DNA from 4 places in the Rhizobium sp. CB3090 genome. Region 4 is predicted to be linked to each of the others. Evidence: predicted binding sites of a transcription regulator. Region 4 holds the regulator's gene; each other region holds the start of a gene.

Region 1 (7,939 bases), 940 kb from region 4:
CCGGTCTTCCTCAAGGATATCTGGCCGACCTCGCAGGAAGTGCAGGAATTCATCCTGAAGTATGTCACTCGCGAACTTTATGAAACCAAGTACGCCGACGTCTTCAAGGGCGACGCCAACTGGCAGGCCGTGCAGGTTCCTCCGGGCCAGACCTATGCCTGGGACGACAACTCGACCTATGTGCAGAACCCGCCTTACTTCGTGGGCATGGGCAAGAAAGGCGCCGGCGTTTCCGACATCAAGGGCGCCCGCGTTCTCGGCCTCTTCGGCGACAAGATCACCACCGACCACATTTCTCCGGCCGGTTCGATCAAGGCTGCCTCGCCGGCCGGTTCCTACCTCATCGGCCATGGCGTCGGCATTGCCGACTTCAACCAGTACGGCACGCGCCGCGGCAACCATGAAGTCATGATGCGCGGCACCTTCGCCAATATCCGCATCCGCAACCACATGCTCGGCCCGAACGGCAAGGAAGGTGGCTACACCATCCATTATCCGTCCAAGGAAGAGACCTCGATCTACGACGCGGCCATGCAGTACAAGGCCGAGGGCGTTCCGCTCGTCATCTTCGCAGGCGTCGAATACGGCAACGGCTCGTCGCGCGACTGGGCTGCCAAGGGCACGAACCTGCTCGGCGTGCGCGCCGTGGTCGCCCAGTCCTTCGAGCGTATCCACCGCTCGAACCTGGTCGGCATGGGCGTCATCCCCTTCGTCTTCGAGGAGGGCACCACCTGGGCCAGCCTCGGCCTGAAGGGCGACGAGACCGTGACGATCGAGGGCCTGGAACACATCAAGCCGCGTGAGCGCAAGATCGCCAAGATCACCTATGGCGACGGCTCAGTGAAGGACGTTCCGATCATCTGCCGCATCGATACGCTGGATGAAGTGACCTATGTCAACAATGGCGGCATCCTGCAGACCGTTCTGCGCGATCTCGCGGCTTGATTGGCGCTAAAACAGCTTATACACGCCGCCGGAGCATAGCTCTCCGGCGGCGTCTTGTTTTTCACGCCGATGTGTACGACGCTAACGTCTCCGGGCCTTCGTCTCACCCCTTCGTGACTTTGCGTCATCGTGCTTAGCGATTATCTCTTGTTTCAGATTTATCAGGCTTGATGAGGCCTTACGGATATCCTGAAAAGCGCGACGCGGTTTCGGGGGTCGCGTTGGCATATGGCCTTCAAGGTCTGGGAAAGAGGTAATGGCATGCGCTTACGGTTTTTGGTTCCACTTCTGGCAGGCATCGCGCTCGCAAGTTCGCTGCATGCGCAGGAGCTTGCCAAAATCAAGGGCGTCGTCGAGCTCTTCACGTCCCAGGGCTGCGCCTCCTGTCCGCCGGCCGATGCTGCGTTTCAGAAGCTGATCCGCCAAGGCGACATCGTTGCACTCGCTTATCACGTCGATTATTGGAATTATCTCGGCTGGAACGACACGATGGCGTCCAAGGACAATACGGCTCGGCAATATGCCTATGCCCGCACCCTCGGCCGCAGCGGTGTCTATACGCCGCAGGCGATCATCAATGGCCGCGATCATCTGAACGGTGCCGATCTGAACGCCATCAATTTCAAGCTCGACGAGTTCCAGCGTCAGGGCAAGGGCCTGACGGTTCCCGTCAGTGCTGCGATGAAGGGCGATGAGTTGGAGATCAAGATCGGCTCCGGCCAGGGCAAGGCCAATGTGGTTGTCGCCTATTTCGACAAGGAACAGCAGGTTTCTCCGAAGGCCGGTGAAAACAATGGCCAACAAATCACCTATCTGCACGCGGTTTCCGACGTGGAAACCGTCGGCATGTGGGACGGCAAGGCGATGAATGTCGTGTTGCCCGCCAATGTGCTGGACAAGGCTGGACGGCGTGGCCTCGCGGTTCTGCTGCAATCCTCGACACCCTCGGGCGACCCGGCGGCGATCATCGGCGCGACCGTCCTGACAATCGGGACCGACGGCTGATCTGTTTTTCTGTCGTCCGTCAAACGGCCCCTATTTTGGCTGGCGCCAAAAAGAAGGGGTGCCCGGCGAGGGCGCATTCGGGGCTGGGGTTCGGTCGACACGCCCCCGGCCGGGCTCGGTCTGGCGCGGCGGCACCAAACCGAGCCCTATAGTTCCGGTAAATGGGGCGTCGTTTTGACTGAAATACGGCGGCCCGAAGATGCTTTCATCGAAGCGCAAGAAATTGTGAGTGGCTCTTGGTCTTGCAATTTAATGTGGGTGAGGCAAACTGTCATCTTCTTGTCATGACGCAACCCCTGGGGGATTGATGACTGATCAGCCGGAATTGCGACACGGCGAAAGCCGTTCCGTCGACACCACTTCTTCCGTCGTCGTTGATCTCAGAGAATACAGACAGAGCAAGGACCCGCTGCCGGTGACCTTCCATCGCAGGGAGCTGGACGCAATTCTGTGGATCTACGGCCGTATGGTCGGCGAAGGCGAATGGCGTGACTACGCCATCGACCATCTCAGGGAAAAGGCGGTTTTCTCGGTCTTCAAGCGCGCAGGCGAGCTGCCTCTCTTCCGCATCGAGAAAAATCCAAAGCTGGCCGCCAAGCAGGGCGCGTTTTCCGTGATCAATACCAACGGCATGATCCTGAAGCGCGGCCACGACCTGAACCAGGTGTTGAAGGTTTTCGATAAGCAGTTGAAGTTGGTGGAGAAGTAGTTTCTCTCCGCTGGCTATATGTTTGCGGAGAGTGGGTATCAGGGGCTTGGCATATAGGCAGGCCGATACTACCCCCCAAACAACGTCCCCGGATAGACTGAAGGGTCTGGATCCGTTTCCGCGCCTTCGCCTAGCGCCTTCTGCATCAGCATCGTGTCCAGCCAGCGGCCGTGCTTGTAGCCGGTGCCCTTTAGCAAGCCCGTCTCCATAAAACCGGCGGCGCGGTGGAGGGCGACGGAGGCCGGGTGCGCGCCGCCGATGACGGCGATCATCTGGCGGAAGCCGAGATCCTGGCAGGTTTCCACCAGAGTTGCCAGCAACGCTTTGCCGATGCCGCGGCCGCGCGCTTCGGGCGCGAGATAGATCGAATCCTCCACCATCCAGCGGTAGGCGGGCCGTGTACGGAATGCGGAGGCATAGGCATAGCCCAGAAAGGTGCCATCTTCGCCTTCGGCGGCGATATAGGGATAGCCTTTGTCGCGGATCGCCTGGAAGCGGCCCGCCATCTCCTCTTCGCCCGGCGGGACGATCTCATAGCTTGCCGTGCCGTTCAAAACGGAGTCGCGATAGATTGCGGTGATAAAGGGAAGGTCGGCTGGTGTGGCGTTGCGAAGGCGGAAGGACATCTGCGTTTTATTGCCTGATCTGCGATTCCAAGACGCGGATATAAAGCCGCGTGCTAAGCCGCAAAGCAAACAGAAAAGGCGGCCGAAGCCGCCTTTTCGAACGATCATTCATGCTGCAGCAGTTATTTGCGATCACCCATGAACTGCAGCAGGAACATGAACAGGTTGATGAAGTCCAGGTAAAGCGTCAGCGCGCCCATGATCGCCTTGCGGCCGGCAACGGCAACGTCGTCGGCTTCATAGTACATTTCCTTGATTCGCTGCGTATCCCAGGCGGTCAGGCCTGCGAAGATCAGCACGCCGATCACCGAGATGGCGAACTGCAGAGCGGACGAATGCAAGAAAATGTTGACGAGCATGGCGATGATCAGGCCGAAGAGACCCATCATCATGAACGAGCCCATCGCGGACAGGTTACGCTTCGTCGTGTAGCCGAACAGCGACAGCGCGCCGAAGGAGGCGGCGGTCACGAAGAAAGTCTGCACGACGCTCTGGCCGGTGTAGATGATGAAGATCGACGACAGCGACAGGCCAACCAGCGCGGCATAGATCCAGAAGGTCGTCGTCGCGGCGGCCACGCTCATGCGATTGATCCTGAAGCTCAGGAAAAACACCATCGCCAGCGGCGCGAAGATAACGACCCACTTCAGCGGGCTCAGGTAGATTGCCTGGCCGAAAGCCGTGATCTGTCCGTCGGCGAATGCGAGCGAGAAGGCACCGTAAGCAGCCAAACCTGTGATCGCCAGACCCAGCGCCATCAGGTTATAGACCTTGAACATGTAGGCCCGAAGGCCCTCATCGATCATCGCGCCGGTCTGCGCGCCTGCTTGCGGCGTCCGGTTTTGGTAGTTGCGAAAGTCAGCCATGTTTTCCTCTTTTAAGCTCCGATGTGAGTAGCGTGTCGGGCATTTCGGTCCCAGGCGCCGCTGCGGAGCTCCAGCATGCCTGCACAGAATATGAGGCTTTCGGGCCGGGTGCACAAGGGCCAAGCGGTGGCGGCAGGGTTAAATCGGCGTAATATCGAGCAATTTCCGGATGCTCGGTTAATGTCCAGATATGCTGGCGGCGTAGAAGTCTTTTCGAAAATCCACGACGATTTTCGTGTTCTGCGCTCAAAGTTCACGCAGGACCGGTGCTGCCTTCTGACCGAGAATGCGCCAAGTGCCGATCAAGCCGATCCCGACCGTCAGCAGCAGTGCGATGATGAGGGTCGAGAAAGCGACGTCCGGAAGGAAGGTCGACGGCAGGTGCATGATGCGACTGACGATGTACCAGGCGGCGACGGAACCGGCGAGCAGCGCGAAGACGGCGGTTGCTGCACCCAGCATCAGATATTCGTAGCTGAAAGCGCGGATCAGCATGGCCCGCGTCGCGCCGAGCGTTTTCAGCACGACCGCGTCATGCGTGCGTGCGCGGTTTCCCGCCGCGAGCGCGCCCGCAAGGACCAGCACGGATGCGATGAGCGCCACTGAGGCTGCGGCGCGGATGGCGGCGGCGAGCTGGCCGACCAGCGTGTTGACGATATCCAGCGCATCCTTGACGCGGACGCTGGTGATCGTCGGATAGGTGTTGGTGACGTTCTTCAGGATCGCGGCTTCCTGCGCCGGCGTTGCACTGGGATCGGTGAGGGTCGCGAGCCAGGCGTGCGGCGCGCCCTTGAAGGTGTTGGGCGAAAAGATCATCACGAAGTTGATGGACAGCGACTGCCATTGGATCTTGCGGAAGCTGGCGATCTTGGCCGTCACGTTGCGACCGAGCACGTTGACGGTCACGGCGTCGCCGAGTTTCAGGCCGAGTGCCTTGCCTTCCTCGTCGGAGAAGGAGACCAGCGGTTCGCCGCTGTAGTCCTTGCCCCACCAACGCCCTTCGGTAAGGGCAGCGTTCTCCGGCATAGTGTCGGCATAGGTGATGCCGCGGTCGCCCCGCAACACCCATTGGCCGGCCGGCGGCGCCTTTATCTTGCTCACATCCTCGCCATTGAAGGCGACGATGCGGCCGCGCAGCATCGGCACTTCGGCGAGCTTGCCCTCCGGCGCCTGAGCCTGGACGACCTTACGGAAACCGTCGAGCTCCGAACCCTGAATATCCACGAAGAAGAAGTTCGGCGCCTGTTCGCTCATCCGCCCGGTGAGCTCGTGGCGCATATTGCCGTCTATGAGCGTCAAAGTTACCAGGAGTGCGAGGCCGAGGCCGAGCGAGAGTACGACGGAGGCGGTGAGCGCTCCCGGCCGGTGGATGTTGCCGATCGCCAGACGGAGTGCCGGTGAATGGACGCGCGGGCTGCGGCGGGCAAACCACGACAGCAAGGCGGCGACGGCGCGCAGCACGACAAAGGCGACGGCGATCGAGACAACGAAGACGACGGCGATGAAGCGGTCGTAGGCGGTGAAGATCGCAAGCGCCGAAAGTGCTGCCATGAGCAGGCCGGCAGCGAGCAGATAGGGCCAGCTTGGGAGGCGGCGGGTCTCAAAACCTTGTTCCCGGAACAACGCGGTCGCCGGCACTTCGCGGGCATGGCCGAGCGGCAGGATGGCAAAAGCGAGCGTCGTCAGCAGGCCGAAGAGCGCCGCCAGCGTCAGCGGACCGGGATAAAGCCGCGGCGCGGTCGAAATCGGCAGAAATTCGGCCATGAACTGCGAGGCGAGCAATGGCGCGATGGCGCCGAGCACGAGACCGACAGCGATGCCGGCCAGTGCAATCAGGGCGATCTGCATCAGGTAGATCATCACCACGACCAAAGCCGGCGCGCCCAAGCATTTGAAGGTGGCGATGGTTGTGCGCTTCGAATCGAGGAAGGCGCGCACGGCATTGGCGACGCCGACACCGCCGACGATGAGTGCGGTCAGCCCGACCAGGGTCAGGAATTGCGAGAAGCGGGTGATGTTGTCGGCGAGCGCGGGGGCCGCCCGGTCGCTCGTTCGGATCGACCAGCCGGCCTGCGGAAACGCCGTATTGGCGCGGGCGGCGATGTTGTTCAGGCCATTGGCGGGATCGTCCATGCGGATCTTGTAGACCTGCTCTACGAGACTTCCGGTCGTGATCAGGCCCGAGGCGACCAAAGCGTCGCGGCTGGTGAGCAATCGCGGCGCGAAGCCGAAACCTTCCGATACCGAATCCGGCTCGGTCTTCACCGTGCCGGTGATTCGGAGCCTGGTATTGCCGAGCAGCAGCTCGCTGCCGATCTTGAGGTTCAGCCGCTCCAGTAGCAGAGGTGCAACGATGGCGCCGTAGGTGCCGTCTCTGGCAGCCAGCAGCGTCGATAGCGGCTGATCCGGATCGGCCTCGAAGGTGCCGTAGAGCGGGTAGGCGCCGTCGACTGCCTTGACCTCGACCAACGCCTGGTCGGAACCGTCGGGCAGGCGGGCCATGGAGCGCAGGCCGGTGGATCGGGAGAGCTGGCCGAGACTGTTGAGATAGGCAAGTTCATCCGGCGTCGCTTCGCGATTGTTGAGTTCGAAGCGGACGTCGCCGGCGAGCAGCGACTGGCCCTGCGTCGAGATCGCGTCGGTGATCGAGCGCGAGACGGAGTTGACGGCGGCAATTGCGCCGGTACCAAGCGCGATGCAGGCAAGGAAAATGTAGAAGCCGCCAAGACCGCCGCGCAATTCCCGCAGCGCCAGGCGAAAGGCAAGCGTCAGGCGCGCTCCCGCCGCGGTCATGCCATCGCTGCCTTATTTGTCCGCGCGCGGGCGCTGTCGCCCTCGATTTCGCCGGAGCGAACGTGGATCTGGCGGGAGCAGCGGGCGGCGAGCGCCGGGTCGTGGGTGACGAGCAGCAGGGTCGTGCCGCGCTCGGCCTGCTCAGCGAAAAGCAGGTCGGCGATCTGCCGGCCGGTATCGGTGTCGAGATTGCCGGTCGGCTCATCGGCGATCAATAGGGCTGGCGACGGAGCAAGCGCGCGGGCGATCGCCACGCGCTGCTGTTCGCCGCCCGAAAGCTGACCGGGATAATGGCTCAGCCTTTCGCCAAGGCCGACAGCCTGCAATTCGCGCCGGGCGATGTCGAAGGCATTGCGGACATTGGCCAACTCCAGCGGCACGGCGACATTTTCCAGCGCGGTCATATTGGCGATGAGATGGAAGGACTGGAACACGATGCCGATATTGCGGCCGCGGAAATCGGCGACGCGGTCTTCACTGAGGCTATGCAGGGGCGTGTCGCGGATCAACAATTCGCCGCTGTCGAGCTTTTCGAGGCCGGCGAGCACCATCAGCAAAGTCGACTTGCCCGAGCCGGAAGGGCCGATGATGCCGACGGATTCGCCTTCGGCAACGGTGAGGTCGATGCCCTTCAACACGTGGACGGAGGCAGCGGCGGTGCCGAGCGTCAAATCCGCCTTCTTCAGTTCGATGATGGTTTTTGCCAATGCGAACGCCCTATATACGTCAAAGACCGTGGCGGGCGCGATTTGGCCCTTACCGCGAATTTAGGGAATGGATCATGAGTTTTAAAGTTGCTGCGTTTCACTTCGCTGTCATTGCTTTCGGTCTTTTCTTTGGCGTTGCAGGTGCCGCCGATGCACGAACCATCCAATTGGTCGGCCTCGGCGACAGCCTGATGGCCGGCTACCAGCTACCGCCGGGGGACGGATTTCCCGCCAAGCTCGAGGCGGCGCTGAAAGCCAAGGGGCTGGATGTGGCGATTGCCGATGCCG
Region 2 (7,939 bases), on a different replicon from region 4:
TGATGCCGCTCAAGCGCGATCTCTGATCGAAACATCTATCGGAAAGCGGAGAAGAGACGATGAACGCCCACAATCGAACCGTCGCTCCTGTCGTCGAAGCGGGTGCCAATCTCCGCTTTCCCTCCTATCCCGTTCACGGCTTGGCCGGGACGAGCTTCAAGCCGGAACATCTGTCCGCCATTCTTGCCGAAAAAGGACCGCAAGGCTTTTTCGAAATCCATGCCGAGAACTATATGGGTGCCGGTGGCCCTCCTCATCACGCGCTCGAACTTGTCCGCCGGGAGCACCCGATCTCGCTTCATGGTGTCTGCATGTCGCTCGGTGGTCCGCAGCCGCTGAACAAGGATCATCTCCGGCGGTTTCGCGAGCTGGTGATCAGATATGAGCCCGCCCTCGTGTCCGAACACCTAGCATGGTCGACCCATGAAAACGCCTATCTGAACGATCTGCTGCCCTTGCCTTACACAAGCGCTACGCTCACGCATGTCTGCGATCACATTGACGAAATGCAGACGGTGATCGGACGCCCCATTCTGCTGGAAAACCCATCGACCTACGTGCTGTTTTCCGAATCTTCGATGAGCGAAACGGATTTTATCGGCGAGATTGCAAGGCGGACCGGTTGCGGGCTTTTGCTAGACGTCAACAACGTCTTTGTTTCGGCCACCAACCACGGCTATTCGGCCCTGGACTATCTTGCCGATTTTCCCTTGCCGAAAGTCGGCGAAATCCACCTCGCGGGCCACGCGGAGCAGACGGATGACGAAGGCGAGCTGCTGCTGATCGACAGTCACGACGGACCTGTCGCGGACGCGGTCTGGCGTCTCTACGAGATCGTCATCGATCGATGCGGGCCAATTCCCTCGCTGGTGGAATGGGACAGCAAAATCCCCGATTGGCCGGTCTTGCGTGCCGAAGCGATTGCGGCGCAGGCGATCCTCGATCAGCAATCCCTGAGTTCAGGAAAATCCCATGCGGTCCGCTGAAGTCCTATCCATCCGGCACGGCCATCCGTCCTTCGCTTCGGCCTTTTCCAAGCCGCTGTTGGATCCTGAACAGCAAACGCCTGCTTCGGTGGTCGGCCCGCATGGGAAAGCCGCCGACAAGCGCTATAACGTCTACCGCAACAACGTCACCGTGAGTCTGATCGAGGCGCTGATTGCGATTTTTCCCGCGACCCAGCGCATAACGGGATCGGATTTCTTTCGTGCGATGGCGCGTTTCCACATTCGCGAGAAGCCGCCAACTTCGCCACTTCTGTTCGAATATGGCCGCGACTTCCCCGCTTTTGTCGATGCCTACGAATATGCACAGTCGATGCCTTGGCTGGGCGATGTCGCGCGCCTGGAGCGCGCCTGGTTGGACGCCTACCATGCTGCCGATTGCCCGGTCATCTCGGCGGATGATCTCGCGCGCGTTGCGCCGGAGGAGTTGCCCGCACTTCGATTTCGCGTCCATCCGGCCACAAGAATTCTCTCCTCCGAGTTCCCGGCCGTGACGATATTCGCCGCCAACCGGGGCTCCGAGCCAGTGCGACGCATCGAGCATATCGTTCCCGAGGATGCGTTGATCACGCGGCCGGAGCTTGAGGTCGTGGTCCGCCTGCTGCAGCCGGGCGGCGCGGCATTCCTCCTCTGCCTTGCCGATGGCGGCGCCCTCGGGGCGGCAGCGGCAGCGGCGCTGAACGTCAATCCTGCCTTCGATCTTGCCGGCATGGTCACGGAGATGATCGAAGCCGGGGCCTTTACTGAGATTTATGTGGAGAATTCCAATGTCGAAAACGCTTGACACGGCGGCTGTCCATAAGCCGTTCGCAACCATTGTTGCATTGGTCGAAAAGGCAAGCCGGCTGGTGCAGATGATTGCTCAGCCATCCCTCGTGCAACTCGTCCTTCGTGTCGGCTTGGCCGTGCCATTTTGGCGTTCCGGCATCCTCAAATGGGATGGATTCCTGCAGTTGAGCGATACGGCGGTCGAGCTCTTCACGAGCGAATTCATGTTGCATCTTCCGGGTGGGCCATATCCCTTTCCCGCGCCAGCGGTGATGGCATTTCTGTCGGGTTCAGGGGAGGTCGTATTTTCGATGCTTCTGGTGCTCGGCCTTGCCACGCGCTTTGCCGCGACCGGTCTTCTCGTCATGACCGCTGTCGTGGAGCTGACCGTTCCCGATGGATGGCCCGTTCATATCACCTGGGCGGCGATGGCGCTCGGTATCATGGCCTGGGGGCCTGGACGTTTGTCCTTGGACTATCTCCTCCGACGGTTTTTGGGGTTGGAGGCACAGTTACGGACGACCTCGTCTGCAGAAAGTGGCCGCAGGGCGTGAGTTGCTGGCTCTCGCCGAAATGACGTGTGCCTGACGGCTCCAACTTTCGCTTGACGCAAAACGTATCGCGACATTCACTCCGCTTCGGAGATATGCTGCCAATGACCGAACTTGCTTCATACAGTTTCAGAAATGACCCGAACGTGCCGTCTCACGATCATGACAAGGGTCTTATCGTTTTGGACCACGAGTGCATTTTCTGCTCCTCATTCATCCGTTTTGTCTTCGCCCACGACCCTTCCGGCCGTTTCCTGTTCACGGCCGCGCAGTCTCCGCTTGGACAGGCGCTTTATCGGCACTATGGCCTCTGTACGACGGACTTTTCGACCAATCTGGTGATCGTGGACGGCATCCTGCACACGAAAATGGATGCGTTTGCCACCGCCATGCGGTGTCTCGGCTTTCCTTGGAGCCTGCTTGCGGTGGTGAACCTGATGCCGCGGCGGATTGCTAATGCGGCATATGATCTGATCGCCAAAAACAGATACCGCATTTTCGGAAGATACGAGACCTGCCTTATGCCATCCAAGGAATTGAGAGCGCGCATTATCGAGTAGCATTGCCGGAGCGATTAGCCTTGCCGAGATGGTAGAGCCGGAAGACGCGGTTCTGGCGCACTCGGTTCCTACCCCACCCAGTTGGTGGTCCAATAGGTCAGAGCTGAGATGAAGGCTGCGGCGGGCAGGGTTATGACCCATGCGACGACGATGTTGCCTGCCAATCCCCATCGCACCGCCGAGACGCGCCGTGCGGCGCCGACGCCGATGATTGCACCCGTGATCGTATGGGTGGTGGAGACGGGAATGCCGAGCCATGTCGCGGCAAACAAGGTCAGCGCACCGCCCGTCTCGGCGCAGAAGCCCTGCATTGGATTGAGCCTGGTGATCTTCGAACCCATCGTGTGCACGATCCGCCAACCGCCGAGGAGCGTGCCGAGCGCCATTGCGGATTGGCAGGACAAGACGACCCAGAGAGGTACATGGAATTGCGCTCCGGTATGGCCCTGGGAGTAGAGCAGAACTGCGATGATCCCCATCGTTTTCTGCGCATCGTTACCGCCGTGCCCGAGGGAATAGAGGGAGGCGGAGACGAACTGCAGCACGCGGAAAACGCTGTCGACAGCGAAGGGTGTCTGGCGAACGAATATCCATGTCACGCAAAGAACGAGGAAAAGTGCGAGCAGGAAGCCCAACAGTGGCGACATAACGATGGCGCCGGCCGTCTTCAGCAGGCCTGACCAGACGATGGAACTTACGCCTGTCTTGGCCAATCCGGCGCCGACGAGACCGCCGACCAGCGCGTGCGAGGAGCTTGACGGAATGCCGAAGATCCAGGTCACGATATTCCAGACGATCGCGCCCACCAGGGCAGCAAAGATGACCTGCGGCGTAACGATGCCTGGATCGATTATACCGGTGCCGAGAGTTTCGGCGACGTGTAGCCCGAAGAATAGAAAGGCGATGAAATTGAAGAATGCGGCCCACAACACCGCGTATTGAGGCCGCAAGACCCGGGTCGACACAATGGTAGCGATCGAATTGGCGGCATCGTGCAAGCCATTCAGAAAGTCGAAAAACAATGCCACGGCGATGAGACCGGCCAGCAGCGGAAGCGCGAGGGTAGCCTCCATCAGACGTTCTCGATCACGATGCCACTGATTTCGTTGGCCACGTCCTCGAAGCGGTCGACGACCTTCTCCAGCTCGCCATAAATCTCGCTGCCGATGATGTAGGCCATCGGGTTCGTCCCGCCATGTCGGCGAAAGAGATCCTTCAGCCCTTGTTCGTGCAATTCATCGGAACGACCTTCGACCTTGACGACCTCCTCCGTGAGCGCACTCAGACGGGAAGAGTTGGCCCCTATCCGATTGAGGAGCGGAACTGCCTCGGCCACCAGCTTGGCGGCCTGAACGATCACGCCGCCCATCTCTTGCATGCCTGGATCAAAACTGGTTTGTTCGAACAACCGAATTGTCTTGACCGTCTTGTGCATCATGTCGATCGCATCGTCCATCGACATGATCAGATCCTTGATGTCGCCGCGGTCGAAGGGCGTGATGAAGCTGCGCCGAATCGCAAGCAGGACCTCGCGGGTGATATCATCCGCCTCGTTTTCGAGCTCAACGATTCGCTGACAATGCCGCTCGGTATCCTTGCCCGAAAGCAACTCGTTCAGAGCTTCTGCCGCGCCGACGATCGTGCGGGAATGCCGGGCAAAAAGATCAAAAAAGCGATCTTCCCTCGGCATCAATCTACGAAACCAATTCAATAGCAGCGCTCCAAAACACTTTAATGTCGTAAATCTGTCATAAATGACGGAGCAGGCGATGAAAAGACGATGCGCCATTCAAAACGCGTTCGCTATTGTACATGACTCGGATGGTGGAGGCTTTCGGGCTAAAGCAGCAACGAGCCGATGAAGCCCTCGATAAAGGTCAGGGCACATCCCATCCATCAGCTCGATGTTGCCGAGGTAAGACCATGTGCAGGTCTTCGGGCCGTACTGCGATCGAAGCTACAAGGATACGTGTCCGAAAGGGTTGCTCTCGATCGTTGTCGGCTGGGATGCTGCGGCGGGATGCATTGGGGTCAGGGATGCGTCGACGGCGTGCGATGCCGAAGGGCAATGCTGCAATTCGATGGCGAGAAGCGCCACGGCCTCCGCCAGTGCCTTCTCCGCATCGGTAAATGCAAGTGTCGAACCTGCCTCTCTCGCATGGCCATATAGTTCGGCGGATGCCATGATGCGCTCGGCGAGATAATGACACTCTGGGGTCGCCTCGACAAAGCTCAGGGAGATACGGAGGTTCATCGCCACCTGAAGGACGAAAGCCGCGGCTGAGAAATCGACAACGGCGCCGGGTGGCGTCGTCTGATCCAGATACATCTTCCACTGCGTTTTCATTTTCATGCCTTTCGCATCAGGCCAGCTCGAAATGAACCGGAAGAGCTGGCGGCAATTTCCATGCCGGCGCTCGTCCGGGCACGTTGGAGAGCGCCACGCGCACTCTGCGTCGCTTCCGCGACTGCGTTCAAAACAAGTGAACCGTAGAGCGCATCTACGAGAGAATCCCCCATCCCCATCTGCAGCCGGGCGTGACGAGAGACGTTTATCTTCGCGCCTCTGTCCGATGCACCGGCTATTTCCAGGTAGTAGTAAGGGCAGGTTGGGCGCTCTTTCAATGGCGCTTTTTGTGGTTGAGGCTTCAGTCGATTCCGCCTTGCGACTTTTGTCCGACGATGAGCCGGACCAAAGTCTTAGCCCCAAATTGCAAAAGTCCCGGTTGGATGTTTTTGGCTAGACAAAGGTTGACGGCTGTGCCTCAGAAACGATCTGGTATCGTTGCGGAAAGGTTGTTTTGGTGACAAGACCGAACGGTTCTTCATACGGTGTCCGAACAGTCTTTCCGCGCAGTGATTGTATTTATGAGCGTCCAGGAGGCAAGCCATGTCTTTGCACGGAAAGTCGATCGCCGTTCTTCTCGGGGCCTCTTTTACGCTTGTGATTGTGGCAACGCCTTACACCGTCGAGATTCGTGGACATTCCTTCGGGCTTGTCGCGCAAACCGCCGATGCAAAAAGCGGAGGTAATGGAAATGGCGGAGGCAATGGCAACGGCGGGGGGAACGGCAACGGCGGTGGTAATGGCAATGGCGGAGGCAATAGCGGAAATGGCGGCAGCAATGGAAATGCCGGTGGAAACGGCAATGGCAAAGCCAACGGAAAAAGCGCCACGCAAAGCGACACGGACGACTCAGCCGATGCGAATGATGCGTCGATGACAGTGCGCCACGATGATGGCATGAGTGAAGAAATAACGAATGGACGTTATGTCATGAAGGACTCGCGAGGCCGCACCATCATCAATCGGAGTGCGACCACGGCCGATCAGCAGAGGCTGCGGTCCTTCCTCCATTAGAGCATGATCCCAAAAAGTGCGCAGCGGTTTTTGGATAAGATCATGCAAAATCAAAGAGATAGGGTGTGGTGACGATTCGAAGAAAAGTCATCATGCTCTAGCATCCGCTTTCAGGTGGGATCACCTGCAAGCGGATAAGATGCTCTGGATTCAAAAAATTCAGAGCGACCTTTGCGCGTTCAACTAAACGCACGCCCTAACCACGGTTGTCGAGAGCATCGCGAAAGGCCATTGCAGCCTCCGTTCGATTTGCAACACCCAGTTTCGTGAAAATCTGGGTCATATGGTGCTTTACCGTCTTTTCGTGGAGATCGAGCTTCAGACCGATGTGCTTGTTGCTCAAGCCGGCTGCAACGAGCTGAAGTACCTCGCTTTCCCGGCCTGTCAGGTCGCGAAGAAGATCCGCTTTTCGCAAGGAGGCATCGCCGTCGCCGGAAATCAGGCGAGCGGAAAGGGTAGGGGCGACATAGCTTTCTCCCGAGGCCACCGTGCGGAGGATCTCAGCCAGCGCTCTCGAGCCTACGCCCTTCAGCACATAACCCTTCGCCCCGTTCTTGAGAGCCGCCGTCACATCGTCGCTGGCTTCGGAGACTGTCAGCATCACGATCTTCTGATCGGGCACCCGCTCGAGGATCAGCGAAAGTGCGTCCAGGCCTCCACCAGGCATCGAGATATCCAACAACAAAACGTCCGGACGCTCGTCATCGGCTATGCGAATCGCATCTTCCTTCGTGCTGCCTTCGCCAACGATCGCAAAGCCCTCGATCTCGCCAAGGCTGCGAATGACTCCTTCCCGGAACAGCGGATGATCATCGACCACTGCCAGACTGATTACCTTCATCATATCTGCTCCATCTCCATTGGGTTCAGCGACATTTGAACCACGGTGCCGTCTCTGGACGACTTTAATTCGAAAACGCCACCGAGACTTTCCACACGCTCTCTCAGGCCAGCCAAACCGATACTGCTTGGCGGTATATAGGCCGGATCGAAGCCGGGGCCTTCGTCCGATACCGCGATCGTGATCTGTCCGCCGTCGATAGTTTGTCTTACCCGCTGCGCTGCACCTTCACCGTGACGGTAGCCGTTGTTCAGTGCTTCCTGAACGAAGCGGTATATACATATCTTGGCGGATGTCGAAAGCTCTTGCGTCGTGTCGGAAACGGATAAGCCGACCGTGACGCCGGTTCGTTGCTCATGGGCGCGGACGGCGCGCTGCAGTAGTTCGGTCAGGTTCGCCGACTCGATGTGCGGCAGCACCAGTCCGCTGCAGATGCTTCTGATGTCTGCCATCGCATCATCAAGGCTTGATTTGATTGCGGCAAGCGACTGTTCTCTTTCCTGCGCCGGCGTGGCTGGATTGACTAGTGCCTCGCTGTCCAATCGCAATGATGCATAGGCAACGAGCTGGGCGGGTCCGTCATGCAGATCGGCGCCGATGCGCCGTAGATAGCTCTCGTTGAGGGCGGCGGTGCGTTGTGACGCTCTTTGAACGCGGGCTCGCAAAATCTCGTTCTGCTGCAGAAGCGACGATAGCTCGCCGATGCGCGCTTTCAGTGCGCGGCGCTGGCTTTCGATCGTCCGGCTTCCGCGAAGGACGATAATAGAAAGAACAAGAAAGAACGTCAGCGTGAACAAGGCAACAGCCATCCAGCTTCTGAAACGCACCTGGTTGAGGCTCCGCTCGAAGTCGTA
Region 3 (7,939 bases), 330 kb from region 4:
TCGACCATCGGCTTCATCGGCTCGACCAGGATTTCGCCGTTCAAAGAGACGCGGGCAATGCCGCGAAGGGTGAGAACGGTCTCGATGGCACTGCGGCGCTGCTTGTCGGAGAGCTTCTTGATATCGTCGACAGCGATATCGAGACCGGAGAGCGTCTCCAGAACGGAGATGCGAAACGCCTCCGCGCTGACGGCGAGTGCAGCGCCCACAGCCCTGATCGCCGGCAGCCGCGACATGATCCCGGCCGACGCGATCGGACATTCCTGAATGGCGACGATGTGATGACTTTCGGCCTGATTGAAGCCGATCAGCATCTCCTTCTCGGTCTTGCGCGCGGCGAAGACGACACGCCGGCGCTCGCCGGGATGGGCAGCGATAATGTCGTCGACCTCGGGTGCCAGCCCCTTGGAGCGCAGCGCATCGACCACCAGCTGGCGCTTGAAGGCGCGATAGGGCTGATCCGCATAATGCTGCAGCGTGCAACCGCCGCAGGTGCCGTTGACGCCCTCCGGGCCGAAATGCCGACAGGGTGGCTCCTGCCGGTCCGGCGAGGCCGATGTGATCGACATCAATGTGCCATGGCTCTTCACTCGGGCGATGGCAACCGTCTCGCCGGGTAGCGTGAAGGGCACATAGATCGGCCCGTCAGTGCCTTGCGCAATACCGTCGCCCTGGGCGCCGAGCTTCTGGATAGTTACGGTTTCGGTGCTCATGGCTTGATCCCTGCGAGAAGAAATTCCTGATTGCCGTCGCCACCCGCGATCGGCGAGGGGATGAGACCGAGGCTCCGCCAGCCCACATCCTCGACGAACCAGCGTTCCAGCTCTGCCGCGACCGTCGGAGCGGAGGAGGGGTCCTTCAACAGGCCGCCCTTGCCGATCGCCTCGCGTCCGGCCTCGAATTGCGGCTTCACGAGCAGCGCGCAGTGCGAGCCCGGCTCTGCGAGTGCCAGGGCAGGTGCCAGCGCCAGCTTCAGCGAGATGAAGGAGACGTCCGAGGCGACGAAGGTTATGGGCTCGCCAACATCTGCGGCCGTAAGGTTGCGGGCGTTCAGGCCCTCTATGTTGGTGACGCGCGGATCGGCTGAAATGCGCGGATGCATCTGCCCGTGGCCGACATCGATGGCGGTGACATGCGCGGCACCCCGCTGCAGCAGCACTTCGGTGAAGCCGCCGGTCGAGGCGCCGACATCCAGACAGTGCTGCCCTTTTGGGTCGAGCTGAAAATGATCGAGCGCCGCCACCAATTTCAGCGCGGCCCGCGACACATAGTCCTGAGCCGGATCGTCGATCGCGATCTCAGCATCTTCGGTAAATAACGCCCCCGGCTTGCTCACCACCTTGCCGTCAACCGTTACCGTGCCGCGCTGAATGGCGTCGCGCGCCCGCGAACGGCTGGCGAAAAGCGAAAGGGAGACGAGAAGCTGGTCGAGGCGTTGCGGTTCGGACATGGGCTGTCCATGCCGGGCAATGGTCTGCGTTGCAAGCATTTTGTGTTGATGGCGGCCGATCTCGGCGTTGACGCTATGCGGCATCTGACCATAATCGCTACAAACCGGCGGTTGATGGGGGCTCGAATGCGCGGAATTTGCGGTTATGCGACGGCTATGGCGATGATTGCTATGCCGGCCTTGGCGAATGATAGCATGGCTGAGCTCAAGACCGGCGGCCTCGCCTATGTCCGAAGTGGCGATATCAGCATGGAGGACGAAAAGCTCTTCATTTCTCCGACCGAGGTGAAGGTCGATTACATCTTCGAGAACACCTCGGATAAGGATGTCGAAAGCGTCGTTGCCTTTCCCATGCCGGATATCGAGGGCGTCCTCGATAGCACGGTCGCCATCGAGGACGCCGATGCCGACAACTTCCTCGATTTCACCGTCATGCAGGACGGCAAACCGATCACGCCGACTCTCCAGCAGAACGTGACAGTCGCCGGTATCGATATGACGGCGGAGCTGAAGGCGCACAATATTCCACTGCGACCGCTCGGCTCAGCCGCGTTCAACGCGGTTGCGAAGCTGCCGCCTGATGTGCTCGAGGACTGGACGGCGCGGGGCCTCATTACCGATGACGAATATGATGATGACGGCCAGGGCATGAAGCATCATCCGACGCCGATCTGGACCTTACACACGACCTATTGGTGGCGCACCAAGTTTCCGGCCGGCGCCAAGATCAGCGTCCAGCATCGCTACAAGCCGAGCGTTGGCGGCACGGTCGCCATCACCTTTGCTGGCGACGATGACTACAAAAAAGAGCAGCTCAAAACCTATCAGACCAAATATTGCGTGGACAACGCTTTTCTTAAAACTGCCGCTAAACTATCCGACGCCGCCGACAAGGGTGGCCGCGGCTATACCGAAAGCTGGATTTCCTATGTTTTGAGCACAGGCGCCAACTGGTCCGGACCGATCAAACATTTCCAGCTAACCGTCGATAAGGGCGGCCCGGACAACTACGTCAGTTTCTGCGGCAGCGGCGTCAAAAAGACCGGCCCCACGACCTTCCAGATGACAGCGGAGAATTTTTCTCCTGAGCATGACCTCGATATTCTGATCCTCAACGCAGTACCTCGGAATTAGGCTTTTACTGCGCCGCAGGGAGTTAAATGATTTTAAAGCGGTAGCATCTACTTATGCAGAGGATTGCGATTGTCTTCTTCAGGGATAATCGCCTGCCATGACGGCTTCGCGCGTTTTGCGCCCAATCATGCCTCTTCCCTAAATTTTCGAGCATCCGGCCGCGCTCTCCCAGCGGGTTCGTCGATGTGCTCTAGGACCAGCGCTCAGGAGGCGCTCGCCCATGTTTGCGAAGAATCTTTCTTTGAATGGCAAACTCGCCATCACCTTTGCCGCACTCATCGCTCTCTTCGCCTGCGTTTCCGCATTCGTTTACGCCAAGGAAGAAGTATCCACAGGGGCCGCCGCCGAACAGCTCAAGTCACAGCAGCTCGTCAATTTGATCGACGATTCCCTGCAGGCCATGCTGGAACAGGCCGTCAACTTGCGCGGCTTCCTGCTGTTGCGCAGCAATAGCACCTACGGCGACGTCGGCACCAATCGCGATCGCATGCTGAAGAGCATGGCGGCCGCCAAGGCGGTTGCCGCCAATGAGCCTGATCTGCTTTCGGCGATCGACGCCATGCAGAAGGCCGCAGACCTCTATTTCCACCAGCTCGCCGAGCCGCAGATGAAGGCGCGCAAGGAAACGGAGATGCCACTCGATCAGATCGTCAAGATCGGCCAGAACGAAACCAAGGGCCAGCTCGACGGCTTCCGTGAGGCGGCAGCCAAGATCAAGCAAGCTGCCCGCGCCAAGGCTGATGCCTTGTCCGCCATCCAGGACGAAGCCAACAGCGATCTTCGCATCACGCTGATTGTCGGCGGCATCGTCGCCTCGCTGGCCGCTGCCGTGCTTGCCTGGCTCCTCGCGCGCACCATCGTTCGCCCGATCGTCGGCATGACCGCCGCCATGGGCCGGCTTGCCAGCGGCGAGCATAATATCGATGTGCCCGCCATTGGCCGCGGCGATGAAGTCGGCCGCATGGCCGACGCCGTCCTCGTATTCAAGGATGCAGCGATCGAGAAGCTGCGTCTTGCGGGCGAAACCGACCGCATGCGCGGCGATGCCGAGCGTCAACGTCGGATGAGCGACGAGCAGAAGGCCCGCGAAGAGGGCGAGATCCGCTTCGCCATGGAAGGATTGGCCGGCGGACTTGCCGCCCTTGCCTCTGGCAATATCACCGCGCGCCTCGACCGCGCCTTTGCGCCGCAGTTCGACGGTGTCCGCGCCGACTTCAACAATGCCGCCGAAAAGCTGGAGGCCGCCCTGCAGTCGGTCGGCCGCAATGCTTCGGCGATCAATGCCGGTGCAGGCGAAATTCGCTCGGCTGCCGACGATCTTGCCCGCCGCACCGAGCAGCAGGCCGCCGCTGTCGAAGAGACAGCAGCAGCCCTTGAGCAGGTGACGACGACGGTTCGCGATTCGGCCAAGCGCGCCGAAGATGTCGGCCATCTCGTCGAACGTGCTCGCGAGGGTGCTGAGAAGTCCGGCGAAGTGGTGCGCAAGGCGGTCTCCGCCATGCAGCAGATCGAAAAGTCCTCGGGTGAGATCAGCAACATCATCAGCGTCATCGACGATATCGCTTTCCAGACCAACCTTCTGGCCCTGAATGCCGGCGTCGAAGCCGCCCGCGCCGGCGATGCCGGTAAGGGTTTTGCAGTCGTCGCCCAGGAAGTCCGCGAGCTCGCACAGCGTTCCGCCAACGCCGCCAAGGAGATCAAGGCGCTGATCACCACGTCGAGCGATCATGTCAACACCGGCGTCTCCCTGGTCGGAGAGACCGGCAAGGCGCTGGAGCTGATCGTTTCCGAAGTGCAGGAGATCAACCGCCACGTCGGCGCCATCGTCATCGCGACCCGCGAACAGTCGACGGGCCTGCAGGAGATCAACACCGCCGTCAACAACATGGACCAGGGCACGCAGCAGAATGCCGCCATGGTCGAGGAACAGACGGCGGCGAGCCACGCACTCGCCCGCGAGGCAGCCTCCCTCAACGAACTCCTGCACCAGTTCCGCCTGAATGACATGCCGCGTGAATCCAAGCGTCCAGCGGTCGTCACCGCCCAGTCGCGCCCGGCTGCTTCGCCTGCGAGGGCATTGGGCCGCACGGTGGCCAAGGCATTTGGCGGCAAGGCTGCTGCGGCTGTTGCCCAGGATGAGTGGCAGGAATTCTGAGCAATTCCAGGAAAAGTGCGTAGCGGTTTTTCGTCCGGAATTGCGTGAAAACAAAGAGATTGAGCAGTTCAGCGATTCCGTGAAGTGCTGAACTGCTCTGAGCCGGGCGTCTTGATGACGCCGATCTCCTGACGCTTTTTTCCGAGCACCGGAGGCTCGGACGGAAAGACCATTTTGATCGGTGAACTGTCTCGCTCATTTCGGGGCGAGACAGATACCAATGAGTAGCAATGGCCGAGGGTGGTTATGACCCTTGGCCAATGCACTTTAGTACTTCGACGGAACATAAAGCTCTGGCGGTAGCACCTTGCGCTCATAGTCGGGGTTGAAGACGCGCTCCGGTAGGGTGATGTCCTCGTGAGGCACGTCCTCATAGGGAATTTGCCTGAGCAGATGGTCCATGCAGTTCAGGCGGGTGCGCTTCTTGTCATTGCCTTCGACGATGTGCCAAGGCGCTTCCGGAATGTTCGTGCGAGCAAAGGTTTCTTCCTTGGCCTTCGTATAGGCTTCCCACCGCACGCGGGACTGTAGATCCATCGGCGATAGCTTCCACTGCTTCAGGGGATCATGGATGCGCACCAGAAAGCGAAGCTGCTGTTCTTCGTCGGTGATCGAAAACCAATATTTGACAAGCCGGATCCCGGAGCGAACCAGCATGCGTTCGAACTCGGGCACGTCGTTGAAGAACTGCTGGACCTGATCTTCCGTCGCGAAGCCCATCACACGCTCGACACCGGAGCGATTGTACCAAGACCGGTCGAAGAGAACGATCTCACCGCCCGCCGGCAGATGGGGCACGTAGCGCTGGAAATACCATTGGGTCTTTTCGCGATCGGATGGCGCTGGCAGCGCGACGACCCTCGCAACGCGCGGGTTGAGCCTTTGGGTGATTCGCTTGATTGCTCCGCCTTTGCCCGCCGAATCTCGACCCTCGAAGATCACGACGACCTTTTCCTTGTGATAGGTCACCCAATCCTGCAGCTTGATTAGTTCGGCTTGCAATGACAGCAGGGCGCGGAAGTAGTCGATGCGCGGCATCGCAGCCGGATGCGCTTTCTGGTAGATTTTTCGGATCTCTTCGGAGAGAGCAGGTTCCGAGAGTTCCAACTCATAGTCTTCATCCAGCGTATCGGCCAATTCCGCTTCGAGCCAGTCGGAATACTCATGTTCTTTGTCTGGATTGCTCAAGGTTCTCTCCGCTTCTCTATGACAGCTAATGTGATAGCAGTCGAATGCATGATCGCTATCAAAGGCGCGACCATGCCTGCCCCTGCATTGCTGCAAGTTCCGCTTTGTTCATGACAGTTGGATGACTGATTGCGGCGAGACGGAGAGTAAGGGCGCCCGGAAAACCCAGGCCGACCCCAATAGGAATGCCAGATGAGTGCCGGAAGCTTGATGCCCGGACAAACGATATAGCGATAGCGAGGGAGCCGAGCTTACCCGGCGACCTCGATCATTCGGCTGCGGCCCAGCGCCTTGAACACCGTCTGCACGATGCCGGCGCGGTCGAGGCCGGCTTTGGCGTTCATGACTTCGGGCTTGGCCTGCTCCATCCAGATATCGGGCATGACCAGCGTGCGGATCTTAAGGCCATTGTCGAGCAGGCCTTCGGTGGCGAGGAACTGCATGACCTGGCTGCCGAAGCCGCCAACCGAGCCTTCCTCGACGGTGATCAGCACCTCATGATGGCTGGCAAGCTGGCGGATGAGATCGTGGTCCAGCGGCTTAGCGAAGCGGGCATCGGCAACCGTTGTCGATAGGCCGGCAGCGTCGAGATCTTCGGCAGCGGCTAGACTGTCGGCGAGTCGCGTGCCGAAGGATAGCAGCGCCACCTTCGACCCCTGCTTGACGATACGGCCCTTGCCGATCTGAAGAATTTCGCCGCGTTCCGGCAGTTCGATGCCGACACCTTCGCCACGGGGATAGCGGAAGGAGATAGGGCCGAGATCGTAGGCGGCTGCCGTGCGCACCATATGCTTCAGCTCCGCCTCGTCGGCAGCGGCCATGACCACGAAGCCGGGCAGGGTGGCGAGGAAGGCGGTATCGAAGGAACCGGCATGCGTCGGCCCGTCGGCGCCTACGAAACCGGCGCGGTCGATCGGGAAGCGCACTGGCAGGCCCTGGATCGCGACATCATGCACCACCTGGTCATAGGCGCGCTGCAGGAAGGTCGAATAAAGTGCCGCGAACGGCTTGAAACCCTCGGCGGCGAGGCCGGCCGCGAAAGTGACGGCGTGCTGCTCGGCAATACCGACATCGAAACAGCGGGCCGGGAAAAATTCCTGCAGCTTATCGAGTCCGGTGCCATTCGGCATGGCGGCGGTAATGCCGACGATCTTGTCGTCCAGCATCGCTTCCTGCACCAGTGCATCGGCGAAGACGCTGGTATAGCTCGGTGCGTTCGGCTTCACCTTGGCCTGCGCACCGGTGATGACGTCAAACTTGTTGACGCCGTGATATTTGTCCGCTGCCGCTTCGGCGGGGGCATAGCCCTTGCCCTTTTGCGTCACCACATGGATCAGCACCGGCCCCTGCGCATGGTCCCGCACATTCCGTAGGACCGGAAGCAGATGGTCGAAGGAATGACCGTCGATCGGGCCGATGTGGTAGAACCCCATCTCCTCGAACATCGTCCCGCCGGTGACATAGCCTCGTGCATGCTCCACGGCGCGGGTAATGGCACGGTCGACATTCTTGCCGAGATAGGCGGTCAGCTTCTTGCCGAAATCGCGGAAGCCCATATAGGTGCGGCCGGAGGCAAGGCGGGCCAGATAGGCGCTCATGGCCCCCGTCGGCGGGGCGATCGACATGTCGTTGTCATTGAGGATGACGATCAGCCGGGCGTCGAGCGCGCCGGCATTGTTCAGCGCCTCATAGGCCATGCCGGCCGACATCGCGCCGTCGCCGATGACCGCAATGACGCGGCGGTCGGTCTTGTCGAGTTCGGCAGCAACCGCCATGCCGAGGCCGGCGGAGATCGACGTCGAGGAATGCGCGGCGCCGAAGGGATCGTATTCGCTCTCTGCCCGGCGGGTGAAGCCGGAAAGTCCGTCCTCCTGGCGCAGCGTGCGGATACGGTCGCGGCGGCCGGTCAGGATCTTGTGCGGATAACACTGATGGCCGACGTCGAAGATCAGGCGGTCGTTCGGCGTATCGAAGACATTGTGGATGGCGATGGTGAGTTCGACAACGCCGAG
Region 4 (7,939 bases):
TCTCATCCGTGACGCTCTGGTGAAGGCGCTGGGCATCGATCCCTCCAATCGGACGCTCATGCGCGAGGCGACGGAAATGGTCTCGGACGGCACGCGGATTGCGTTGCGCGACAAGGTCCTGGCCGACCCTTCTGTCATCGGGAAGACGGCAAAGGTCACTTTCCTCGCCAGTGCCAATATCGACTCCGCCAATAAGGGTGAGATCGACCTGACGGCAGACGAAAAGGATCGCAAGGTCTCCGACCGGCAACTTGCCTGGATGAAACAGCTCGCTGCGACCGGCGCCCTGCACGAGGCGTTCAATACCGGCCTGTTCCTGTCGGGCAATTCCAGCCGTCCGGAGGCCGCGGGTCTCGGCGTCGCACTGATCGGCTCGTTCTATCTCATGCTGACCGTATTGGTCCTGGCGCTGCCCATCGGCGTTGCCGCCTCGATCTATCTCGAGGAATTCGCGCCGAAGAACCGGCTGACGGATCTGATTGAGGTCAATATCAACAATCTCGCCGCGGTGCCGTCGATCGTTTACGGCCTGCTCGGCCTCTCGGTCTTCATCAACTTCATGGGCTTGCCGCGTTCCGCCTCGTTGGTTGGCGGACTGGTGCTGAGCCTGATGACGCTGCCGATGATCATCATCGCCACGCGCTCGGCCTTGCGTGCCGTGCCGCCGTCGATCCGCAGTGCTGCCCTCGGTCTCGGCGCCTCGCGCATGCAGGTGGTGTTCCATCATGTCCTGCCGCTCGCCATGCCCGGCATCCTGACGGGCACGATCCTCGGTCTGGCGCACGCGCTCGGTGAAACCGCGCCGCTACTCTTGATCGGCATGGTCGCCTTCGTCGCCAATTATCCGGCGGGACCGCTCGATCCTTCGACGGCCCTGCCGGTGCAAATCTACATGTGGGCGAGTGAAGCAGAGCGCGCCTTTGTCGAAAGAACCTCCGGAGCCATTATCGTCCTGCTCTTCTTCCTCGTTGCGATGAACATCGGCGCCATCCTGCTGCGCCGTCGCTTTGAGCGGCGCTGGTGACAGGAGACGATGGAATGAACATGATGACGGAAGTCGCGAGCGAAAAAGCACTGGCCAGGAAGATGACGACGATCCCCTACAAGATGATCGGTCAGGCCGTCTCGGTCTATTATGGCGACAAGCGCGCGCTGTTCGACGTGGACCTGAACATTCGTGCCAACACGGTCACCGCGCTGATCGGTCCTTCCGGCTGCGGCAAGTCCACCTTCCTGCGTTGCCTCAATCGTATGAACGATACGATCGACACCTGCCGCGTCACCGGCAAGATCACGCTCGACGATCAGGATGTCTATGATAACGCCATTGACGTCGTTGAGCTGCGCGCTCGCGTCGGCATGGTGTTCCAGAAGCCCAATCCGTTTCCGAAGTCGATATACGAGAACGTCGCCTATGGGCCGCGTATCCATGGGCTGCATCGATCCAAGACCGACCTCGACCATATCGTCGAAACCAGCCTGCAGAAGGCCGGGCTGTGGGGCGAGGTAAAGGACCGGCTCTTCGAGGCAGGCACCAGCCTCTCCGGCGGCCAGCAGCAACGCCTTTGCATCGCGCGCGCCGTCGCCGTCAGTCCGGAGGTCATTCTCATGGACGAGCCGTGCTCGGCGCTTGATCCGATCGCCACCGCCAAAGTCGAGGAACTCATTCATGAGCTGCGAGAGAACTTCACGATCGTCATCGTGACGCATTCCATGCAGCAGGCAGCCCGCGTTTCGCAACGTACCGCAATGTTTCATCACGGCCATCTGGTCGAGGAGAACGATACCGATAAGATGTTCACCAATCCCGATGATTACCGCACGCAGGATTACATCATGGGCCGTTTTGGCTGATGATGCTCCCCGCGCGGCTCCCTTCACACCTTTCACCTAGAGGATAGAAAAATGGTCTCTACACACATTCTCTCTGCTTACGACGAAGACCTGAAGTTCCTGACGCGCCGCATTTCCGAAATGGGCGGCCTGGCGGAGCAGATGGTCAGCGACAGCGTCCGCGCGCTGGTAAACGGCGATGCTGCCCTGGCGCAGAAGGTCATCTCCGATGACGTCATTCTCGACCACGCCGAGCGCGAAGTCGGCGACAAGGCGATCGTCACCATCGCCCGCCGCCAGCCGATGGCTGCCGACCTTCGTGAAATCATGGGCTCCATCCGCATCGCCGCGGATCTGGAGCGCGTCGGCGATCTCGGGAAGAACACTGCCAAGCGCGTCATCGCCGTGCAGGGCACCGGCGTTCCGCGTCGTCTCGCCCGCGGCATCGAGCATCTCTCCGAACTGGCGCTCGTCCAGCTCAAGGAAGTGCTCGACGTCTACACGACCCGTTCGCCTGATAAGGCTGTGTCGATCCGCGAGCGCGATGAGGAAATCGACGCCATGTACACCTCGCTCTTCCGCGAGATGCTGACTTACATGATGGAAGATCCGCGCAACATCACCACCTGCACGCATCTTCTCTTCTGCGCCAAGAACATCGAGCGTATCGGCGACCATGCCACCAACATCGCCGAGACGATCTATTACATGGCAACCGGCGCCCAGCCCGAAGGCGAGCGCCCGAAGGACGATACCGCCAATACCGTCGGTGCGGTGACGGAATAAAGTAGACGCCAAGAGAAGGAGACCACAGGCGCATGGTTCCGAGAGTAGCTGTTGTAGAAGACGAGGAAGCGCTAAGCGTTTTGCTGCGCTATAATCTCGAGGCCGAGGGCTTCGAGGTCGACACCATCCTGAGAGGCGACGAAGCCGAGCTGCGCCTCCAGGAGCGCATCCCCGATCTTCTGATCCTCGATTGGATGCTCCCTGGCGTGTCCGGCATCGAGCTCTGCCGTCGGCTGCGTATGCGGCCGGAGACAGAGCGCCTGCCGATCATCATGCTCACCGCTCGCGGCGAGGAAAGCGAGCGCGTACGCGGTCTTTCCACCGGCGCGGACGACTATGTCGTCAAGCCGTTCTCGACGCCGGAGCTGATGGCCCGCGTCAAGGCGATGCTGCGCCGAGCCCGCCCGGAGGTTCTGTCCACGGTGCTGCGCTGTGGCGATATCGAACTGGACCGCGAAACACATCGCGTCCACCGCAAGAGCCGTGAAGTGCGCCTGGGGCCGACGGAATTCCGCCTGCTGGAATTCCTGATGTCATCGCCCGGCCGCGTCTTCTCGCGCTCTCAGTTGCTCGACGGCGTATGGGGACACGATATCTATGTCGACGAACGCACCGTCGATGTGCATGTCGGCCGCCTGCGCAAAGCGCTGAATTTCTCCAATATGCAAGACGTCATCCGCACCGTTCGCGGCGCGGGTTATTCCATGGAGGCCTGATCGGGCAACCGACTGGCCGCCAATATAGCGGCGGAAACAGAAAACGGGCCTTTCGGCCCGTTCAGACTGCTGACAAACCCCTGGCGATGCTGGGGATTTTGTGATTCATTGGGATATGTTGAAGAAACCCGCTGCCGAACAGACGGCGATCGAGATGGTGACGCTCGATAGCCTGGTGCCGAAGGATCACCTGCTTCGCAAGATCGATCAGGTGATCGATTTTTCCTTCATCCATGATCGTGTTGCCGGACTTTACTGCGCCGACAACGGCCGGCCGGCGCTCGATCCGACCTTGATGTTCAAGGCGCTGTTTATCGGCTATCTGTTCGGCATCCGCTCGGAGCGTCAGTTGGTGCGCGAGATCGAGGTCAACGTCGCCTATCGCTGGTTCCTGCGGCTGAGGCTGACGGACGGAGTGTTCGACGCCTCGACCTTGTCGCAGAACCGCCGCCGGCGCTTCAACGATCCCTGCGTAGCCCAGGATATCTTCGATCATATCGTCGAACAGGCGATCGCCCACAAGCTGGTCGACGGCACGGTGCTTTATACCGACTCGACGCATCTGAAGGCCAATGCCAACAAGGGCAAATACGATCTTGCCATGATCGAAAAGTCGCGTGCCGACTATTGGGCCGATCTCGACCGGGCCATTGAGGCCGAGCGTGTCGTGCACGGCCAGAAGCCGTTGAAGGAGAAGGAGCGCGAGCCGCAGGTCAAGGAGACCAAGGTCAGCCGCACCGATCCGGAGGCGGGCTATATGGTGCGCGACGGCAAGCCCAAGGGCTTCTTCTATCTCGACCACCGCACGGTGGACGGCAAGCTTGCCATCATCACCGACACCCATGTCACACCGGCCAACGTGCATGACTCGATCGTCTATCTCGATCGGCTGGACCGGCAGCGCCGCCGCTTCGGCTTCGACGTCGGTGCCGTCGGACTGGATGCCGGCTATGCCACGGCCGGTATCGCCAAGGGGCTGGAAGACCGGCAGATCCTCGGCGTCACCGGCTATCGCAATCCGACGCCGCCCAAGGCCGGCATGATGCGCAAGTCGAAGTTCGTCCATGACATGCAAGCCGATGGTTATCGCTGCCCCGAGGGTCAGCTCTTGACCTATGCCACCACCGACCGCAACGGCTACAAGCACTACACATCCGATCCGGCCATCTGCCAAACCTGTCCGCTGCTGGCCTCCTGCACATCCAACGCCAAAGCGGTCCGCTCCATCACCCGCCATGTCTGGCAAGATGCTCGTGAACGCACCGATGCCCACCGTCTCACCCCCTGGGGAAGGGCTATCTACAAGCGCCGCAAGGAGACGGTCGAACGCTCCTTTGCCGATGCCAAGCAACTGCACGGGCACCGCTATGCCCGCTTCCGAAGTCTCACCCGCGTCGCCTGCCAGTGCCTGCTGGCGGCAGCAGCGCAGAACATCAAGAAGATCGCCATGGCGCTCACCAAAGCACCCAAACCGAGCCTGGCGTGAGGGCCAGAGGCCGCCAACTTCCCCTCGCCGCACAGCCCAACTTAAAACAACCCATGGTCATAAAACAAAACCCGCCGAAAATATCGACGGGTTTGTCAGCAGTCTGAACGGGCCTTTCGGCCCGTTTTTCATATGGTTGGCACCGGTTCAGTGTGCCGCCCGGCGCCGGTCATGCACCGGCTGGTAAGCCAGGCGCTGATGATAGGTGCAATAGGGCGAAGAGTCCGGGCTGTCGTTGCCGCAGAAGTGAAAATCATCCTTCAGCGGGTCGCCGACCGGCCACTTGCAGGTGCGTTCGGTGAGCTCCGTCAGGCCGAGGCGGCGCGAGATCGGAACGACCACATTGGCGGCCGGGCGATATTCGATCTCGTGGACCGTATCGATCTCGACCTCTTCCTTGAGCATCGTCGCACCCTGCTGGCGGGTAACCGTGCGGGTTGCAACGCGCGAGGCGTAGTTCGGCGCCCGCGGGGCCGAGGTATTGCGTTTCGGGGCTCGAGCTGCAGTTGCCACGCCACCGGCTTTCGCTCGGCCCGGCAGGCTCAAGCGATGCACTTTGCCGATGACGGCATTACGACTGACACCACCGAGCTGTGCCGCGATCTGGCTGGCGCTCAAACCTTCGGACCACAGCTTTTTCAGCTTCTCGACGCGTTCGTCTGTCCAATTCATGCCCTGTCTCCGCTGTCGCGTTTCCGATGGCAGAATCCCTCACCATTGCCTCGCATTGGATCGAGGCGTGAAACGCTTTAAAATTGTGGTGACTAGTTCCGCCGCATGCAGTCTAGTAATTGGTTTTTAACCTAGTGTGAGGCTGACTCCGTGACAAGAGTCGCGGGAATCTTGAGGAATCGATTTCGAGGTTTTCCCCAACTTGCTATACGTGAGTGGCATTTATGCAATATCAGTTGTGGAAGACATGCCCTCCATCCAGAGGCGCTCTGCCGCACCTGCTAAATCGCCAGTTTTGTTGACATCGCGGTGCAAAACATCAATAGTGCCCACGCCGCCGCAAGGCGGCATTTTTGATTTTCCAGGGCCCGTTTCACGTGAAGGGAACGATTGGCCCTAAAGGTTGTGATCGAGGAGAATGCGCCATGGCTGAAACCGCGCCGCTTTATGACACCTATATGCGTGCTCCGCTGCGGTTCGAGCGAGGCGAGGGCGTATGGCTGATCACCGAGACCGGCGAGCGCTATCTCGATTTCGCCGCGGGTGTCGCGGTGAATTCGCTTGGCCATGCCCATCCCCATCTGGTTGCAGAGCTGAAATCGCAGGCCGACAAGGTCTGGCACCTGTCCAATCTCTATGAGGTGCCGGGCCAGGAGAAATTGTCGAAGCGCCTGACGGATGCCACTTTCGCCGACAAGGTGTTCTTCACAAACTCCGGAGCCGAGGCACTGGAATGCGCCATCAAGACGGCGCGTCGCTACCAGTTCTCCAAGGGGCATCCCGAGAAATATCATATCATCACCTTCGAAGGCGCCTTCCATGGCCGCACGATCGCGACGATCGCTGCCGGCGGCCAGGATAAATATCTCGAAGGTTTCGGCCCGAAGGCCCCCGGCTTCGACCAAGTGCCGTTCGGCGATCTCGATGCGGTGCGCGCCGCCATCACCGATGCGACGGCCGCGATCCTGATCGAGCCGGTGCAGGGCGAGGGCGGTATCCGCCCGGCGACCAACGAGTTCCTGCGCGGCCTGCGTCAGATCTGTGACGAGCATGGCCTGCTTCTGGTCCTCGACGAGGTTCAGAGCGGCGTCGGCCGCACCGGCAAGCTCTTCGCCCATGAATGGGCCGGCATTACGCCGGATATCATGGCTGTCGCCAAGGGTATTGGCGGCGGCTTTCCGCTCGGTGCCTGCCTTGCGACCGCGGATGCGGCCTCCGGCATGAAGGCGGGCACACATGGCTCGACCTATGGTGGCAATCCGCTCGCCATGGCGGTCGGCAACGCTGTGCTCGATGTCGTGCTGGCAGACGGTTTCCTGCAGCATGTGCGCGATGTGGCCTTGGTCTTCCGCCAGGGTCTGGCCTCGCTCAAGGATCGTTTTCCGGATATTATCGAAGACGTCCGCGGCGAGGGGCTGCTGCTCGGGATGAAGGCCGCCATTCCCCAGGCTGAACTGCTGCAGGCGATCCGCGCCGAGCATCTGCTGGGCGTGCCGGCGGGAGACAATGTCATCCGTCTGCTGCCGCCGCTGGTGGTCACGGCCGAAGAGGCGCGCGAAGGCCTTGCCCGTATCGAACGCGCTGCAGAATCTCTGCGCGCCGCCCGCGTCAAGAAGTCGGCTTGAGTTCAACGCCTGCTAATCGGGGCGTTTTGCCCCATTAGCGGGCGTTATCATTTCTGGAGTACAGGTAGGAACATGGCTTCACCAAAACACTTTCTCGATCTCTCGGCCGTCGCGGGTGCCGATCTGCGCAGCATCATCGACGATGCCATCGTGCGAAAGCAGGCGCTGAAGGCCGGTGCGGCAGACAAGCCGCTGGCCGGCAAGATGCTGGCGATGATCTTCGAGAAGCCGTCCACCCGCACCCGCGTCTCCTTCGACGTCGGCATGCGCCAGCTCGGCGGTGAGACGCTGTTCCTGTCGGGTACGGAAATGCAGCTCGGCCGCGCCGAGACGATCGGCGATACGGCCAAGGTGCTGTCGCGCTATGTCGACGCGATCATGATCCGCACGACCGATCATTCGCGGCTGCTGGAACTTGCCGAACACGCGACCGTGCCGGTCATCAACGCGCTGACCGACGATACCCATCCCTGCCAGATCATGGCTGACATCATGACCTTCGAGGAGCATCGCGGGCCGATCAAGGGCAAGACCATCGCCTGGACCGGCGACGGCAACAACGTGCTGCATTCGCTGGTCGAAGGGGCTGCCCGTTTCGGCTATCGAATGAACATGGCCGTGCCCCTTGGTTCTGAGCCAAAGGATCACTATCTGAACTGGGCCCGCAACGAGGGCGCCGAAATCATGCTCTCGCATGATGCCGACCGTGCGGTCGCTGGCGCCGATTGTGTGGTAACCGATACCTGGGTATCCATGAATCAGGAACACCGGGCCCGTGGTCACAACGTCTTCCAGCCCTATCAGGTCAACGCGGCTTTGAT

Evidence for each region. Region 4 encodes PhoB, which activates phosphate uptake and scavenging genes when phosphate is short. Its sites were predicted from a motif close to TGTCATNNANCTGTCAT; they were not measured.
Region 1: QA646_RS14970 (DUF2794 domain-containing protein) is a predicted target of PhoB. The motif match lies at 2,220-2,236, and genes of this name have one in related genera.
Region 2: QA646_RS23720 (DUF47 family protein) is a predicted target of PhoB. The motif match lies at 4,619-4,635, and genes of this name have one in related genera.
Region 3: ppk2 (polyphosphate kinase 2) is a predicted target of PhoB. The motif match lies at 6,038-6,054, and genes of this name have one in related genera.

Annotation. Positions count from the first base shown of each region.
Region 1 covers NZ_CP121662.1:3,102,779-3,110,717, reverse strand. Annotated here, with positions in the region: gene acnA (aconitate hydratase AcnA) at 1-945, shown strand, start outside; gene QA646_RS14975 (thioredoxin family protein) at 1,207-1,950, shown strand; gene QA646_RS14970 (DUF2794 domain-containing protein) at 2,258-2,659, shown strand; gene QA646_RS14965 (GNAT family N-acetyltransferase) at 2,728-3,285, opposite strand; gene QA646_RS14960 (Bax inhibitor-1/YccA family protein) at 3,408-4,151, opposite strand; gene QA646_RS14955 (ABC transporter permease) at 4,398-6,944, opposite strand; gene QA646_RS14950 (ABC transporter ATP-binding protein) at 6,941-7,651, opposite strand; gene QA646_RS14945 (arylesterase) at 7,726-7,939, shown strand, end outside.
Region 2 covers NZ_CP121663.1:1,080,947-1,088,885, reverse strand. Annotated here, with positions in the region: gene QA646_RS23750 (DUF2282 domain-containing protein) at 1-26, shown strand, start outside; gene QA646_RS23745 (DUF692 domain-containing protein) at 60-986, shown strand; gene QA646_RS23740 (DNA-binding domain-containing protein) at 973-1,788, shown strand; gene QA646_RS23735 (DoxX family protein) at 1,859-2,326, shown strand; gene QA646_RS23730 (DCC1-like thiol-disulfide oxidoreductase family protein) at 2,428-2,883, shown strand; gene QA646_RS23725 (inorganic phosphate transporter) at 2,952-3,956, opposite strand; gene QA646_RS23720 (DUF47 family protein) at 3,956-4,573, opposite strand; gene QA646_RS23715 (hypothetical protein) at 4,841-5,236, opposite strand; gene QA646_RS23710 (hypothetical protein) at 5,774-6,244, shown strand; gene QA646_RS23705 (response regulator transcription factor) at 6,441-7,088, opposite strand; gene QA646_RS23700 (sensor histidine kinase) at 7,085-7,939, opposite strand, start outside.
Region 3 covers NZ_CP121662.1:456,736-464,674, forward strand. Annotated here, with positions in the region: gene QA646_RS02180 (class I SAM-dependent RNA methyltransferase) at 1-713, opposite strand, end outside; gene QA646_RS02185 (TlyA family RNA methyltransferase) at 710-1,450, opposite strand; gene QA646_RS02190 (DUF4424 domain-containing protein) at 1,577-2,584, shown strand; gene QA646_RS02195 (methyl-accepting chemotaxis protein) at 2,805-4,739, shown strand; gene ppk2 (polyphosphate kinase 2) at 5,007-5,927, opposite strand; gene dxs (1-deoxy-D-xylulose-5-phosphate synthase) at 6,179-7,939, opposite strand, start outside.
Region 4 covers NZ_CP121662.1:131,000-138,938, forward strand. Annotated here, with positions in the region: gene pstA (phosphate ABC transporter permease PstA) at 1-1,024, shown strand, start outside; gene pstB (phosphate ABC transporter ATP-binding protein PstB) at 1,039-1,854, shown strand; gene phoU (phosphate signaling complex protein PhoU) at 1,906-2,619, shown strand; gene phoB (phosphate regulon transcriptional regulator PhoB) at 2,652-3,335, shown strand; gene QA646_RS00695 (IS1182 family transposase) at 3,451-4,821, shown strand; gene QA646_RS00700 (GcrA family cell cycle regulator) at 4,969-5,493, opposite strand; gene QA646_RS00705 (aspartate aminotransferase family protein) at 5,919-7,118, shown strand; gene argF (ornithine carbamoyltransferase) at 7,191-7,939, shown strand, end outside.